Regions from separate parts of the Mesorhizobium sp. W016 genome, predicted to be linked through region 1. Evidence: riboswitches for the same ligand, from Rfam matches in the RefSeq annotation. Region 1 holds a riboswitch; each other region holds the start of a gene.
The links. Region 1 has a riboswitch for cobalamin ahead of ACYG9V_RS06865 (aromatic ring-hydroxylating oxygenase subunit alpha). Riboswitches for the same ligand answer to the same signal wherever they lie in the genome.

Region 1 (4,406 bases):
ATGTCGGGCGGCCAGCGCCAGCGCGTCGCCATCGGCCGGGCCATCGTGCGCAACCCGAAAGTGTTCCTGTTCGACGAGCCGCTGTCGAACCTCGACGCGGCGCTGCGCGTCGCCACCCGCATCGAGATCGCCAAGCTGAAGGAATTGATGCCTGCCACGACCATGATCTACGTCACCCACGATCAGGTCGAGGCGATGACGCTGGCTGACCGCATCGTCGTGCTGAAGGATGGCCATATCGAGCAGGTCGGCACGCCGATGGACCTCTACAAGAAGCCCGGCAATCTGTTCGTTGCCCAGTTCATCGGCTCGCCGGCCATGAACATCCTGCCGGCGACAATCGACAGGACGGGCAACCCGACAATCGTCAGCCATGTCGGCGGCCGCAAGGCAACGGTGCCGATCGCAACGCCGGCGTCAGCAAAGGGTGCGGCAGTCAGCTTCGGCGTGCGGCCGGAGGATCTGTCGGCCGCCACCGGCGCGGAATATCTTTTCGAGGGCGTGGTGGACTATGTCGAGCAACTCGGCGAGGTGCAGCTTGTCTATGTCGATATCGGCCGCGCTGACCTGCCGTTGGTGACCAAGCTGCCCGGCAATGTCGAGGTCAAGCGCGGGGCAAAGCTGCGACTGACCGCGGATGCCGGGGACCTGCACATCTTCGACGCCGATGGGCACTCCTTCTCGCTCAAGCCGGTGGAAGTGAAGGCGGCTTGAGATAGCTGCGTCGTACAGGCATGAAAAAAGAGCGGCGGGCCAGGCCCGCCGCTCTTTTTTTAAGCTTCGGCTGTTAGTTGTTGCCGAACCGATCCCTGTCGCTGCTCTGAGGAACGAACTTCTGTTGGTCGTTCGACGAGTTCAGCAGCTTGTAGACCGCCGAGTTGGTGCCGGTCGACGAAGTGCGGGTGGTGTCGACGGCAGCGGCCGGCTGGTTGGCGCCATTGGAGCCATAATTGTCGCTGCCGGCAAAGGCAGCGCTCGAAACAGCCAGAACGGCTGCGGTGGCAAGAACGATCTTCTTCATTTTAGTCTCCTGAATTTTTCTGATGCCGCCAGCTGCAGCGGATAAGCCCGCCGCGTGCTGGGAACCGGCTTTTAACGGCCGAAAAGGTTACGGTCGGCACCGTGGGCAGGCGCCTCCTCGGCTGGAGCCGACTTCTCAACCGAAGCCGTATGGCCACTATCGGTCGACGTAATCGCAGGCTGGTTGGCGCCGTTCGAACCGTAGTTGTCGCTGCCGGCGAAAGCGCTGCCGGAGATGGCCAAAACGGCGGCGGCAGCAAGGATGATCTTTTTCATTTCAATACTCCTGAATTTTTTGGGATCCCGAGAGCGACGGGGTAGCCGCCCTTCTTTGGTCGGGATCAGCGATTGCCGTAGAGGTCGCGGTCGGCGCCCTGAACGACAGGCTGCTTGTCAGCGTGCGCCGGCTTCTGAATGGAAGCCGTATACGAGCTGTCGACCGAGACGGCTGGCTGGTTCGCACCATTGGAACCGTAATTGTCGCTACCGGCGAAGGCGCTGCCGGTGATCGCCAAAACGGCTGCGGCAGTGAGGATGATCTTTTTCATTTTTAGTACTCCAGTTTGTCTGTCCGTCTAGCGGCGTGTCTTGGGAGGAATTCGCGTCGTTCGGACAGCTCCGATGTGGGAAAGCCATAGGCTGGTTTCCAATCACGAAGTTGTTCCGTGTGGACCACGGTCCTGCACCTTGAAATTGTGCCAGGAAGTTCCTCTATGGTCATTTATCGCATTGTTTTCAGTCGCTTATGTCGAACCGAGTGGTTCGCTCCGGTGTCGGTTTCCGGGCCGTCGTTCACACCATCCTGCACGCATTGTCAACAGAAACGAACCGTTCGGTTCGATTAGAGATTGCTAATAGTAACTTTTCGATACCGTTGAGCCCTTTTTGCCCCCGATCGGAACTGGATCCGCAGCAATTCGAAACGGCGATGATAGCGCCGCAAGACAGGATCTCAGCCCTTCGGTGGTCGGCGGGGCGTATGCCGCGCGTGTCGCGCCGCATGGATATGATGTCGCTTTCATGCCGACGTCGCGATCGCTGCCGTGATTAGATGATCGCATCTCAGGTGCCGCTTCGTGACGACGCAGCGGAGAATTGGGAAGCCGGTCAGAATCCGGCGCTGCCCCCGCAACGGTGGTGGAGTTGAAGTCGCAACGGGAGACCACTGGGCAGCAGCCTGGGAAGGTGTCGCGATGGTCCGCAAGGACAACTCCAGAGCCCGGAAACCAGCCCGAGATGCATAGACTCGACTGATCGCGGTGGGCGGTCAAGAGGTGGATAGTGCATGTCCGGCGCCGCGCCGGCCTGCGTCCGATCCTTCCTCCATCACCACCAAGTTCAGTCCTTAAACCACGAGGACAGAACTATGGATACGCGCAACGACATGCTGAGGCTCCTGAACGGCCGCAAGCAAGGCTTTTCGCTGGAACAGCCCTTCTACACCGACCCGGACTATTTCAAGCTCGACATGGAGCTTATCTGGTATCGCGACTGGCTGTTCATCGGCCATGATTGCGAACTGCCGAAGCCCGGCAGCTATATCACCGTGCAGATCGGCGATTATCCGGTGGTGCTGGTCCGCGACCAGAAGGGCAACATCAACGCCTTTCACAATTCCTGCCGCCATCGCGGCAGCCGTGTCTGCAACACTGAGAAGGGCATGGCGGCAAAGCTTGTCTGCCCCTATCACCAGTGGACCTACGAGCTTGACGGCCGGCTGCTGTTTGCCCGCCAGATGGCCGACGGTTTCGACAAGAGCCAGTTCGGCCTGAAGCCCGTCGCCTGCGAGAGCGTCGGCGGCTACATCTTCATCTGCCTGGCAAAAGAACCTGCCGACTTTGCCCCGATGCGCGCCATGATAGAGCCCTACCTCAAGCCGCACCGGCTGAATGAAGCCAAGGTCGCCTTCGAGAGCACCATCATCGAGAAGGGCAACTGGAAGCTGGTCTGGGAAAACAACCGCGAATGCTATCACTGCGCCGGCAATCATCCGGAGCTGTGCAAGACATTCCCCGAAGCGCCGACGGTGACCGGCGTGCAGGGCGCCGACAGCGATCCGGAGATGCTTGCGCACTGGGCGAAATGCGAGGCGGCGGGCCTGCCGAGCAAGTTCCGCATCGATCCGGCCGGGCAATACCGCGCCACCCGCGCGCCGCTGCTGCGCGATGCCGTCAGCTACACGATGTCCGGAAAGCGCGCGGTGACGAAGAACCTGTCCGACACTGTTGCCGCCGACCGCATCGGCACCTTGATGCACTACCACTATCCGACGACCTGGAACCACATACTGATCGACCATGCGGTCACCTTCCGGGTGCTGCCGATCAGCGCTACGCAAACCGCGGTGACGACCAAGTGGCTGGTGCACAAGGATGCGGTCGAGGGGGTCGACTACAACCTTGAGGAGCTCACCCATGTCTGGACCGAGACCAACGACCAGGACCGCCGCATCGTCGAGGAAAACGCCTTTGGCATCCTGTCTCCGGCCTATGAGCCCGGCCCCTATTCGGAGCTGCACGAGGGCGGCGTGATCCAGTTCGTCGAATGGTACGCGGCCTTTATCGGCCCGCGCCTTGCCGAAGGCGGCCGGCCGGCGCTGCGCAGCGTCGCGTGAGCTGGAGCAGGCGAAGAGGGACCAGAGGATGAATGCGATGACGGATCTTGGGCTCTATCGCCATCTCGACCAGATGGCGCCGTGGAACGATAGGCTGCAGGTGCTGGAAGTGATCGGCGTCAGCGACGAGGCGCCCGACGTCAAGACCTTCACCTTCCGCTCCGACAACCAGACCTGGTTCCGCTACAAGCCGGGCCAGTTCTTGACGCTGGAACTGCCGACACCGGACGGGCCGCTGATGCGCACCTACACGCTGTCGTCATCGCCATCGCGGCCCTTTTCGATCGCGGTGACGATCAAGGCGCAGGCCGGCAGCATCGGCACGCGCTGGATGTTCGACCATCTGGCACCCGGCTCGCATGTCAAGGCCTATGGACCGGCGGGCGACTTCTCGTTGCACAGCCACCCGGCGGCCAAATACCTGTTCATTTCGGCTGGCTCCGGCGTGACGCCGATGATGTCGATGCTGCGCTGGCTGAACGACTGCGCGCCATGGACCGATGTCGGTTTCGTCAACTGCGCGCGGCGTGCCGAAGAGATCATCTTCCGCAAGGAACTCGAACTGCTCGGCGGCCATATGCCCGGCTTGTCGCTCGGCTTCATGATCGAGGAACGTTCCAGCCGCGAAGGCTGGTACGGCCATATGGGCCGCATCGATGCGATCCGGCTGCCCTTGCTGGCTCCGGATTTCCGCGAGCGCGAAATCTTCTGCTGCGGCCCCGATCCGTTCATGCGCGCCGTGCGCGGCATGCTGGATGCCGCCGGCTTCGAC
Region 2 (4,406 bases), 3.5 Mb from region 1:
GCGAGATCGTCGAGCGAGGCGGAGGTCGTGGTGAGTATGTGCATCGCGGCTCGTGCCTGAGATCAACCGGCGAGTATACGCTCGATCGCCGGACGGTTCAGCCCCTTCAGGCCAATGACGACGAGACGCGAGCGGCGATCGTCCTCGGCCGTCCAGGCGCGGTCATAGTAATGGTTGACGCGTGGGCCGACGGCCTGCAGCAAAAGCCGCATCGGCTTGCCGCCGACCTCGACGAAGCCTTTCACGCGAAGCACGTTTTCCTGTTCGGCGGCGGCAGCGACGCGCTTTGCCAGTTCGTCCGGATTGGTGATCGAGGGGATGTCGACGATGAAGGTGTCGAAATCGTCATGCTCATGATCGAAAGCGCCGTCGTGATGCGACTTGCGGTTCTCGATGTCGTCTTCGACGGCGAGACCGAGGCCAAGCAGCACCGACGGGTCGACCTTGCCATGCGCAGTCGGCACGATTTTTACCGCGCGGGCGGAATGTTCATTGATGATGGCGTTGGCGCGGGCCGAACCGGGGGCGTCCATCAGATCGCTCTTCGACAGGATGATCAAATCGGCGCAGGCGATCTGGTCCTCGAACACTTCTTCGACAGGATCGTCATGGTCGAGCGTCTCGTCCTGAGCGCGCTGTGCCTGCAAAGCGTCCATGTCGTTGGCGACGCGGCCTTCGGCCAGCGCCGGGCCGTCTACCACGGCGATGACACCGTCGACGGTTACCCGGCTCTTCACGCTCGGCCACTGGAACGCCTGGACCAGCGGCTTGGGCAGAGCCAGGCCCGAGGTCTCGATCAGGATGTGGTCAACCTTCGGTGTCAGCGCGAGGATCTTGTCGAGGGCGGGCACGAAATCGTCGGCGACTGTACAGCAGATGCAGCCATTGGCCAGTTCGACGATGTTTTCCTCGGGGCAGGTGTCGATGCCGCAGCCTTTCAGGATTTCCCCGTCGATGCCGATGTCGCCGAACTCGTTGACGATGATGGCGATGCGCTTGCCGCCGGCATTTTCCAGGAGATGGCGGACCAGCGTCGTCTTGCCGGCGCCGAGGAAGCCTGTAACGACAGTGCAGGGAACACGGGAGAGGTTGGCGGCCGGGTTTGAAGCGTTCATCGTCAGTCCTTCAGCATGTCGAGGGGTGGGATGCGGGCAACGAGGCCGCGCTTGAGGCTATCGGGCCGGCCGCGCCACGGGATGAGGCCGTCGGCCGAAGTCGCGAAGAGCTTTGCGCCGGTAACGAGGTCGGCGCCGCTGGTTGCGGTCAGATCGCCGAAGACATAGCTCCAGCAGCCATCGCGCAGGATCGCGGCGCTGAGGCGGCGCTTGCAATTGCCGAGACATTCGGCGGTGCGGACTCGGATATCGCCGGCAGCGGCGCGGCGTGTGTCCTCAGCCAGCAATTCGCCGGCGCGCGGATGGGCGTCGGAACCGGTCTCATCGCGGCAGGAGGCGCAGACGATGACGGTCACGCCGGTCAGGGCGTCGTTGTCCCCGGACGCAATGTCCGCTGTGCCAGCCGAAAAACTGCTGTTCTGGTCCAAAAACCGTGCTCCTTGCCCGGAAACCCGCCAGGCGATCGGATACTTTGTCTCAGACGGCAGGTCTCCTGGCTCGCGGGTCGTCGCCTTGGTTAGCCGCCTTCCCGGTGTTACCCAGTGGCTTTCGGCCTTGGCTCGTCGCTTACAGTTGCGGGGACAGCCGCGGATTTGGGACCGAAATCCCGCACCGCATTCCCTCTTGGCCCTTGCCGTTGCGGGCAGGGGACCGTCTGCAGCGGATTTAGGCTTTTGCGGGCGGCGGTGTCAACGCACGGCTACGACATGGCGATGTCGGCAGGGGCTGTCATGTCCCGGCTTCCGGCAGTGCCAGGATGACCTGTCGGATAGCTTGATAGCCATCGCTATAGTCCCAGTCATGACCGACAGCCAGATTCTGTCCCTCATGCCAAACCGCGTTGTCCAGAAGGACTTCGGCACTAATCAGCGTGCCCTTCAAGCCTGCCAGAAAGGTCCGGACAAAATGGCTTCCGGGGGGTACCGAAGCTGTGAACAGCTTTTCCAGCTTGGCATAGAATGCTGGATAGCCTGGTGTCAGCGAGCATAGCTCGGTTGTGGCCTGGGAAATGACCGGGCCGCTATAGATTTTCCAGCGGGCATCTTTTCGCCAGATCTTCCAACTGGCGCTGCTTCGCTGCCAAAGCTCTATTTCGGCCTGCATGTTCTCGCAGACGTGATCGGCCAGTCCCTCAATGGCCACATGGAAAACACCACGGAGAAACTTTTCAAACGCCTGGTTCAGTTCCTGTTCGCGCTGACGTTGCCCCTTTGGCTTAATCCGGTTTGAAGTTCGCTCTGGCCCAACGCGAGGACCAGAGAATGAAGCGCAGCCGTTTCAGTGAAGAGCAGATCATCGGGATTTTGAAGGAGCACGAGGCCGGAGTTTCGGTGGCCGATCTGTGCCGCAAGCACGGGGTCAGCGACGCCAGCATCTACAAATGGAAGGCCAAGTATGGAGGCATGGACGTGTCGGAAGCGAAGCGGCTGAAGACGCTGGAGGATGAGAACGCTCGTCTGAAGCGACTCCTGGCGGACGCCATGCTCGACAACGCCGCTTTGAAAGATCTTCTCGGAAAAAAATGGTGACGCCCGCTGCCGAGCGAGAGGCCGTCGCGCATCTTCGAACGGCATTCGAGATGAGCGAGCGGCGGGCGTGCAAGACCATCGGCTGCTGCCGGATGACGGTTCGCCACAAGGCGATCCGTGGCGACGATGGTGACCTGCGGGAGCGGATGAAGGCGATCGCGCATGAGCGCCGGCGCTTCGGCTATCGCCGCCTGCATGTGCTGCTGCGGCGGGAAGGTTATGTGGTCAATCACAAGCGTCTGTTCCGGCTCTATCGCGAGGAGAAGCTTGCCGTACGGCGCCGTGGCGGTCGCAAGCGAGCCATTGGAACGCGGGCACCGATGATGGTCCCCGTTGCACCCAACGACCGTTGGTCACTGGACTTCGTGTCGGATCAGCTGACCGATGGCCGTCGCTTCCGGATATTGACCGTCGTCGACGACTGCACGCGCGAGTGCCTGGGGTTGGTCGCGGATACGTCTCTGTCCGGCGTGAGGGTTGCCCGCGAACTCGATCGGCTCATGATCGAACGCGGCAAGCCGAAGATGGTGGTCAGTGACAATGGCAGCGAACTGACCAGCAATGCGATCCTTGCCTGGGCCGATGCAAGCCGCGTGGACTGGCATTATATCGCGCCGGGCAAGCCAATGCAGAACGGCTTCATCGAGAGCTTCAACGGTCGCCTCCGTGAAGAACTGCTGAACGAGATGCTGTTCACCTCATTGGCACAGGCTCGCGCGGTCTTGGCCAGTTGGCGGGCAGACTACAACTTCAATCGCCCACATTCGAGGCTCGGATGGCAGACCCCCTTCGAGTTCGCCCACACCTTCACCCCGCGACGGGACACAGCGCTGCGCACGATGATCAGCTCCGCGCCGGTGCCCGTCGCTCAAACCGCCCAACAGGGCAACATTCATCGCCGGAGCGAACTCAGAATTGGATAAAACTTGGGGGCAACGTCAGCGCGTGTCGCCGAAGCCAGCAAAGGATTCAATGACCGGCTGAACATCAAGCAGCGGAGAAAAAATGTAGATTTCCAGGACCAGCCGGTCAGAACTCGTCTCGAACACCTCAGCCTCAAACCGAAGCTGCTTCGATTGGAGCATGACGTCCCTATCTCTGCGGACTGCATCTATTCCATGCGCAATGAGGGCGCCATGGATCATGTCGAGCACTTTGTCCGATGCCATTGCACAACCTACGAGGCTTATTGAGGCGTCTATGACAGACGCTGCAAGGGTTGGCCATCTCTCTCGCTAGCCAATGCCGGCCCCAGATTGCCGGCCGGCGTCACTTCGATGCGCTCAAGGCCAAGCCAGCCCTGCATCTCCTTTAGTTCCTCGAAAAGCTGTGCGGTGGTCTCAGGCGGTGCGCCTGCTTCGGCATAGGCGGCGTGGACGCGTAAGACACTCGCAGGCCGGTCGGCCTTGAGGTCGACGCGGGCGACGATCTTGTCGCCGAGCAAGAAAGGCAGCACGTAATAGCCATATTGCCGCTTGTCGGCCGGGGTGTAGATCTCGATGCGGTAGCGGAAATCGAAGAGACGCTCGGTGCGCGCGCGCTCGAAGACCACCGGATCGAAGGGGGCCAGCAAGGCGCGGGCCTCGATCTTTCGCGGCAGGCGGGCGTCCCTATAGAGGTAAGCCGGCTTGTCCCAACCTTCGACGTTTACCGGCAGCAACTCGCCCATCTCGACCAGTTCCTCCAACCGGCCCTTCATGTCGGCCGGCGACAAGCGGAAATAATCGCGCAGGTCACCCGACGTCGCGATGCCGTGGGCGCG
Region 3 (4,406 bases), 3.4 Mb from region 1:
GCAGATCGCGGCATCCTCCTCCAGCACCTGGGTGCCGAAGGCGACGACATTGTCGATGTCCGTCTCAGCCAGCGCCTCGGGCGCGAACAGCCATTCGGCGGTGAGTTCGGTCTGTTCGGGACCGAGCGGCATCAGTCGCACCGTCCTGACATAATCGACATGGCCGACGATGAACATCGAGGGCAGGCTGGTGGCATAGGTCTGTCCGGCCGCACGCTCGGCTGGCGTCAGGCCCGGGAAGACCGGGCCATGGGCATGTCCGTCGCGCGACCAGGTCTCGGCGCCGGCGCGCAGGCCACCCGAAAACTCCGGTGCGTCATTGTCGGCATGGCGGACCCAGTCGGGGTCGTCGTGCCGGCTCATCAGGCCGCGGCCGTATATCGGCACCAGCCGAGACAGGTCCTTGTGGACGCCTGGGCAATGCAGGCACTCGTTGAAGTTCTCCCAGAAGATTTTCCAGTTGCAGTTCATCACCTTGCGCAGGACATGGCCTGATACCAGCGTTTCCAGCGGCCAGTTGGCGAGGTCGCCGGATGCGGGATCGAAGGAGGTCTCGGCGGAGCCGGCCGTCGCCTGCTGAAGGTTCACAAAGACAAAGCCGCGCCACACCGACAGCGCCACCCGGTAGAGCGGATGATCTGCCTTGTCGAAACCATCTGGCAGCGATTTCGAGGGAACGCGCACGAGATCGCCGCGCAGCGAGTAGGACCAGGCATGGTAGGGGCAAGTGATGAGCCGCGCTTTCAGCCGGCCCTCGCTTTCCTGGCAAAGCTGCGAGCCGCGATGCCGGCAGGTGTTGTGGAAGGCGCGCAACTCGCCGGTGTCGTCGCGCAGCACGACGATTTCCTGCGTGCCGACGCGGAATGTCCTGAATGCCAAAGGCTGGGCAAGATCGGCCTCGCGGCAGACGAGCAGCCAGCTTTTGTACCAGATGGCCTCGAGATCGCGCTGGTAAGCCTCGCTATCCCAATAGGCCGATGACGGTAGCGTCGGTTCGGCCCGGCTCAGGCCGTTATAGGGGTCGCGCTCGCTCGGGTTGGGATGCATGGCTGGCTTCCTATGAAGCGTCAGCCGACACCCCGGCAAATCGTTTGTCAATCAGAGTGCCGCATTGCCGGTTGCAGGCGCGGCGCATAATCATGTCGTGGACATGGGACATTCGGAATTGGGGGGATTCGGACGTGGCCGCACGACAGATGTCGCTTACGCCGGAGCTGGTCGCGCGCTGCTGGCGCGAGATCAGGGACCCCGGGCCTGATCCGGACGCGATGCATCTCGATGAAGCCGACTATGACGCGCTTCTGGATGAATTGCAGGTCGAACTCCCGGATAGCGAACCGCTATGGCTGTTCGGCTATGGATCGCTGATCTGGAAACCGGAAATAGATTATGTCGAGGACCGCGTTGCGCTGGCGCGCGGCTGGCATCGGTCCTTTTGCATGAACATGACGCGCTGGCGCGGCACCAAGGTCAGCCCCGGCCTGATGATGGCGCTGGACCGTGGCGGACAATGCAAGGGCGTCGCCTTTCGGCTGACCGACAATAACCGGCGCGAGCAGTTGGGCCGGCTTTTCCGGCGCGAAGTCACGCTGAAGCCGACAAGCTACCGGCCGCGCATGCTGAAGCTTGCAAGCGAGGCCGGACCGCTCAGGGCATTGGCCTTCGTGATCAACCGCAACGGCCTGACCTATTCCGGCCCGCTCGACGAAGGCAAGATCGTCGAAAGGCTGGCCACGTCCTGCGGGCACTGGGGATCGGGCGCCGACTATCTCTACAACACGGTGAAAAACCTTGAAGAGCGCGGCATTCACGATCGCCATCTGTGGCGGCTGCAGCGGCTGGTTGCCGAGCGGATCACCGCGTTGAACCCGTAACGCCGCATGGCGCATTCGCGCTGTTGGCCGGCGGAATTTGGTTTGCCGGATGCGGCCGTTTCAGCCTATAGTCATGCATGTCGTCGGTTCCGTTAGGGACCAAGAGGGAATGCGGTGAGGGCTGACTTGTTGCCCAATGCCGTGGCTGCCCCCGCAACTGTGTGCGGTAGTCCTCTCCAAGCCACTGAGGATTTTTCCTCGGGAAGGTGGGGAAGGGCGCTGATCCGCGAGCCAGGAGACCTGCCGGCGACAGGGAACTGACTTCGATGCCCTCGGGTGGAGGGCGAAAGGACAAGATATGAATACCGCTTCCGTCTCCCTCGGCGCATCCGTCTCCTCGCAGTCGCGCTTCATGCAGCTCGTGCTTAGCGCGTTTCTGGGCATTTTCGTCGTCGGCGTTGTCGGTTTCTCGCATATCGATGCGGTCCACAATGCGGCGCACGACTATCGCCATTCGATGGCGTTTCCCTGCCACTGACGAGGATCTGACATCATGAACCTGTTTCGCAACGTCGTGTTCATCGCGGCGATCGCAGGGCTCGTGGCGGGTGTCGCTCTCGCCTGCATGCAGGCCTACGCCACCGTGCCGCTGATCCTCAAGGCGGAGGTCTACGAAAAGGCTGGTGGCGGCCATGAGCATCAGCATGCCGCGGCGCCCGCCGCCAACGCTGCGGACACCGATGCCATGAGCACCGCCGCGCCGGCGGAAAATGCGGTGAGCAGCGCAGCACCGGCTGAAGCAGCCGCGCCGGCGGAGGACGAAGGCTGGGCGCCGGCCGACGGCTTCGAGCGTTTCGCCTTCAGTGTCGTCGCCAATATCGTCACCGGCATCGGCTTCGCGCTGGTCCTGGTGGCGGTTTCCGAGTTCGCCGGCGGCATCGGCAGCTGGCGCCAGGGCGTGTTCTGGGGCTTGGCCGGCTTTGCCGTGTTCACGCTGGCGCCGGGCCTCGGCCTGCCGCCGGAACTGCCGGCAATGCCGGCGGCCGATCTCATGCAGCGCCAGATCTGGTGGTGGGCAACGGTGATGACAACGGCGATCGGTCTTGCCCTTATCACCTTCCGCACGTCGGCGCCCCTGACCGTGCTCGCCGTCGTCCTGATCGTCGCCCCGCATATTGTCGGCGCGCCGCAGCCTGACAGTTTCGTAACGCCGATCCCGGAGGGCCTGCATCATCAGTTCGTGGTGGCGGTGACGCTGACCAATCTGGTGTTCTGGCTGGTGCTCGGCGCAGTTGTCGGTGTAGTGCGCGCGCGCTTCACCGGCACCGCGACCAGCCTGCGCGACAGCTTTGCCTGATCGCAGTTTGACCTTCATCATCGGCGGTGCGCGCTCCGGCAAGAGCGCGCATGCCGAAACTTTGGCGACGGCGTTGCTGCCGCCATGGGCTTATATCGCCACCGCGCTAGCCTATGACGGCGAAATGCGCGAGCGCATCGCGCAGCACCGCTCGCGCCGTGGCGAGGGGTGGGCGACCATCGACGCCCCGCTTGATCTTGCCGGTGCGCTCGAGGCATTGCCGGACAACCAGCCGGTGCTTGTCGACTGCCTGACGCTGTGGCTGACCAATCATATGCTGGCCGATCATGATCTGGAGGGGGAGTGCCGGCGGCTGGCCGATGTGCTTTCGCGGCCGCGCGGACCGTGGTTCGTGGTCTCCAACGAAGTCGGACAAGGCATCGTGCCCGACAATGCGCTGGCACGCCGGTTCCGCGATGCCGCCGGCCGGCTCAACCAGCAGATCGCGGTCGTAGCTGATATGGTGCTTCTGATGGTGGCGGGGCTGCCGCTCAAGGTGAAATGAGATGACCGATATCGACACAAAAGACGAAGAGCGCCATCGCGCCAAGATGGCCAAGCGCAAGGCGGTGCAGGACGCCGAGGTCGCGGAAAAGACGGTCGAGAAGGGGCTGCTGATCGTCAACACCGGACCCGGCAAGGGCAAGACCACGGCTGCCTTCGGGCTGGCGCTGCGCATGCTCGGCTATGGCAAGCGCGTCGGAATCGTCCAGTTCATCAAGGGCAAATGGCACACCGGCGAGAAGGATGCCTTCGCGGCGTTTGGCGACCGCGTCGTCTGGCACACGATGGGCGAGGGTTTCACCTGGGAGACGCAGGATCTGAAGCGCGACATTAAGGCGGCCGAAGCCGCCTGGGCCAAGGCGCTGGAACTGATCGCCGACCCCTCTGTCAGCCTTGTCGTCCTCGATGAGCTCAACATTGCGCTGCGCTACGACTATCTCGATCTCGACAAGGTGGTCGCGGCGCTGAAGGCGCGGCGCGAAGGCCTGCATGTCGTCGTCACCGGCCGCAATGCCAAGCCGGCGCTGGTCGAGGCGGCCGACCTCGTCACCGAGATGGGCGTGACCAAACACCATTTTTCCGCAGGCGTTAAGGCGCAGCAGGGAATTGAGTTTTGAGGGTCTAACTTCGGGAGATGACCGTTGGAACAAGCGGTAATTGTCTATCTTCTTCTGAGCGGCGGTCAGTTCGGGGCGCCGGAAGAGCGGCAATCGGTCCAAGTTCTGGAGGAT

Region 2: another riboswitch for cobalamin. It lies ahead of ACYG9V_RS23660 (DUF1636 family protein); the one in region 1 lies ahead of ACYG9V_RS06865 (aromatic ring-hydroxylating oxygenase subunit alpha).
Region 3: another riboswitch for cobalamin. It lies ahead of ACYG9V_RS23410 (CbtB domain-containing protein); the one in region 1 lies ahead of ACYG9V_RS06865 (aromatic ring-hydroxylating oxygenase subunit alpha).

Annotation. Positions count from the first base shown of each region.
Region 1 is NZ_JBTTIF010000002.1:1,303,976-1,308,381, forward strand. Features, by position in the region: gene ACYG9V_RS06845 (ABC transporter ATP-binding protein) at 1-714, shown strand, start outside; gene ACYG9V_RS06850 (DUF680 domain-containing protein) at 788-1,021, opposite strand; gene ACYG9V_RS06855 (DUF680 domain-containing protein) at 1,093-1,296, opposite strand; gene ACYG9V_RS06860 (DUF680 domain-containing protein) at 1,362-1,568, opposite strand; cobalamin riboswitch at 2,068-2,269, shown strand; gene ACYG9V_RS06865 (aromatic ring-hydroxylating oxygenase subunit alpha) at 2,387-3,634, shown strand; gene ACYG9V_RS06870 (FAD-binding oxidoreductase) at 3,672-4,406, shown strand, end outside.
Region 2 is NZ_JBTTIF010000002.1:4,769,163-4,773,568, reverse strand. Features, by position in the region: gene cobN (cobaltochelatase subunit CobN) at 1-44, opposite strand, end outside; gene cobW (cobalamin biosynthesis protein CobW) at 63-1,115, opposite strand; gene ACYG9V_RS23660 (DUF1636 family protein) at 1,118-1,543, opposite strand; cobalamin riboswitch at 1,582-1,786, opposite strand; gene ACYG9V_RS23655 (DUF6348 family protein) at 1,845-2,300, opposite strand; one part of gene ACYG9V_RS23650 (IS3 family transposase) at 2,378-2,636, shown strand; one part of gene ACYG9V_RS23650 (IS3 family transposase) at 2,636-3,567, shown strand; gene ACYG9V_RS23645 (hypothetical protein) at 3,583-3,813, opposite strand; gene ACYG9V_RS23640 (winged helix-turn-helix domain-containing protein) at 3,843-4,406, opposite strand, start outside.
Region 3 is NZ_JBTTIF010000002.1:4,722,135-4,726,540, reverse strand. Features, by position in the region: gene ACYG9V_RS23420 (aromatic ring-hydroxylating oxygenase subunit alpha) at 1-1,047, opposite strand, end outside; gene ACYG9V_RS23415 (gamma-glutamylcyclotransferase) at 1,182-1,874, shown strand; cobalamin riboswitch at 1,942-2,136, shown strand; gene ACYG9V_RS23410 (CbtB domain-containing protein) at 2,173-2,352, shown strand; gene ACYG9V_RS23405 (CbtA family protein) at 2,368-3,171, shown strand; gene cobU (bifunctional adenosylcobinamide kinase/adenosylcobinamide-phosphate guanylyltransferase) at 3,164-3,676, shown strand; gene cobO (cob(I)yrinic acid a,c-diamide adenosyltransferase) at 3,678-4,292, shown strand; gene ACYG9V_RS23390 (hypothetical protein) at 4,317-4,406, shown strand, end outside.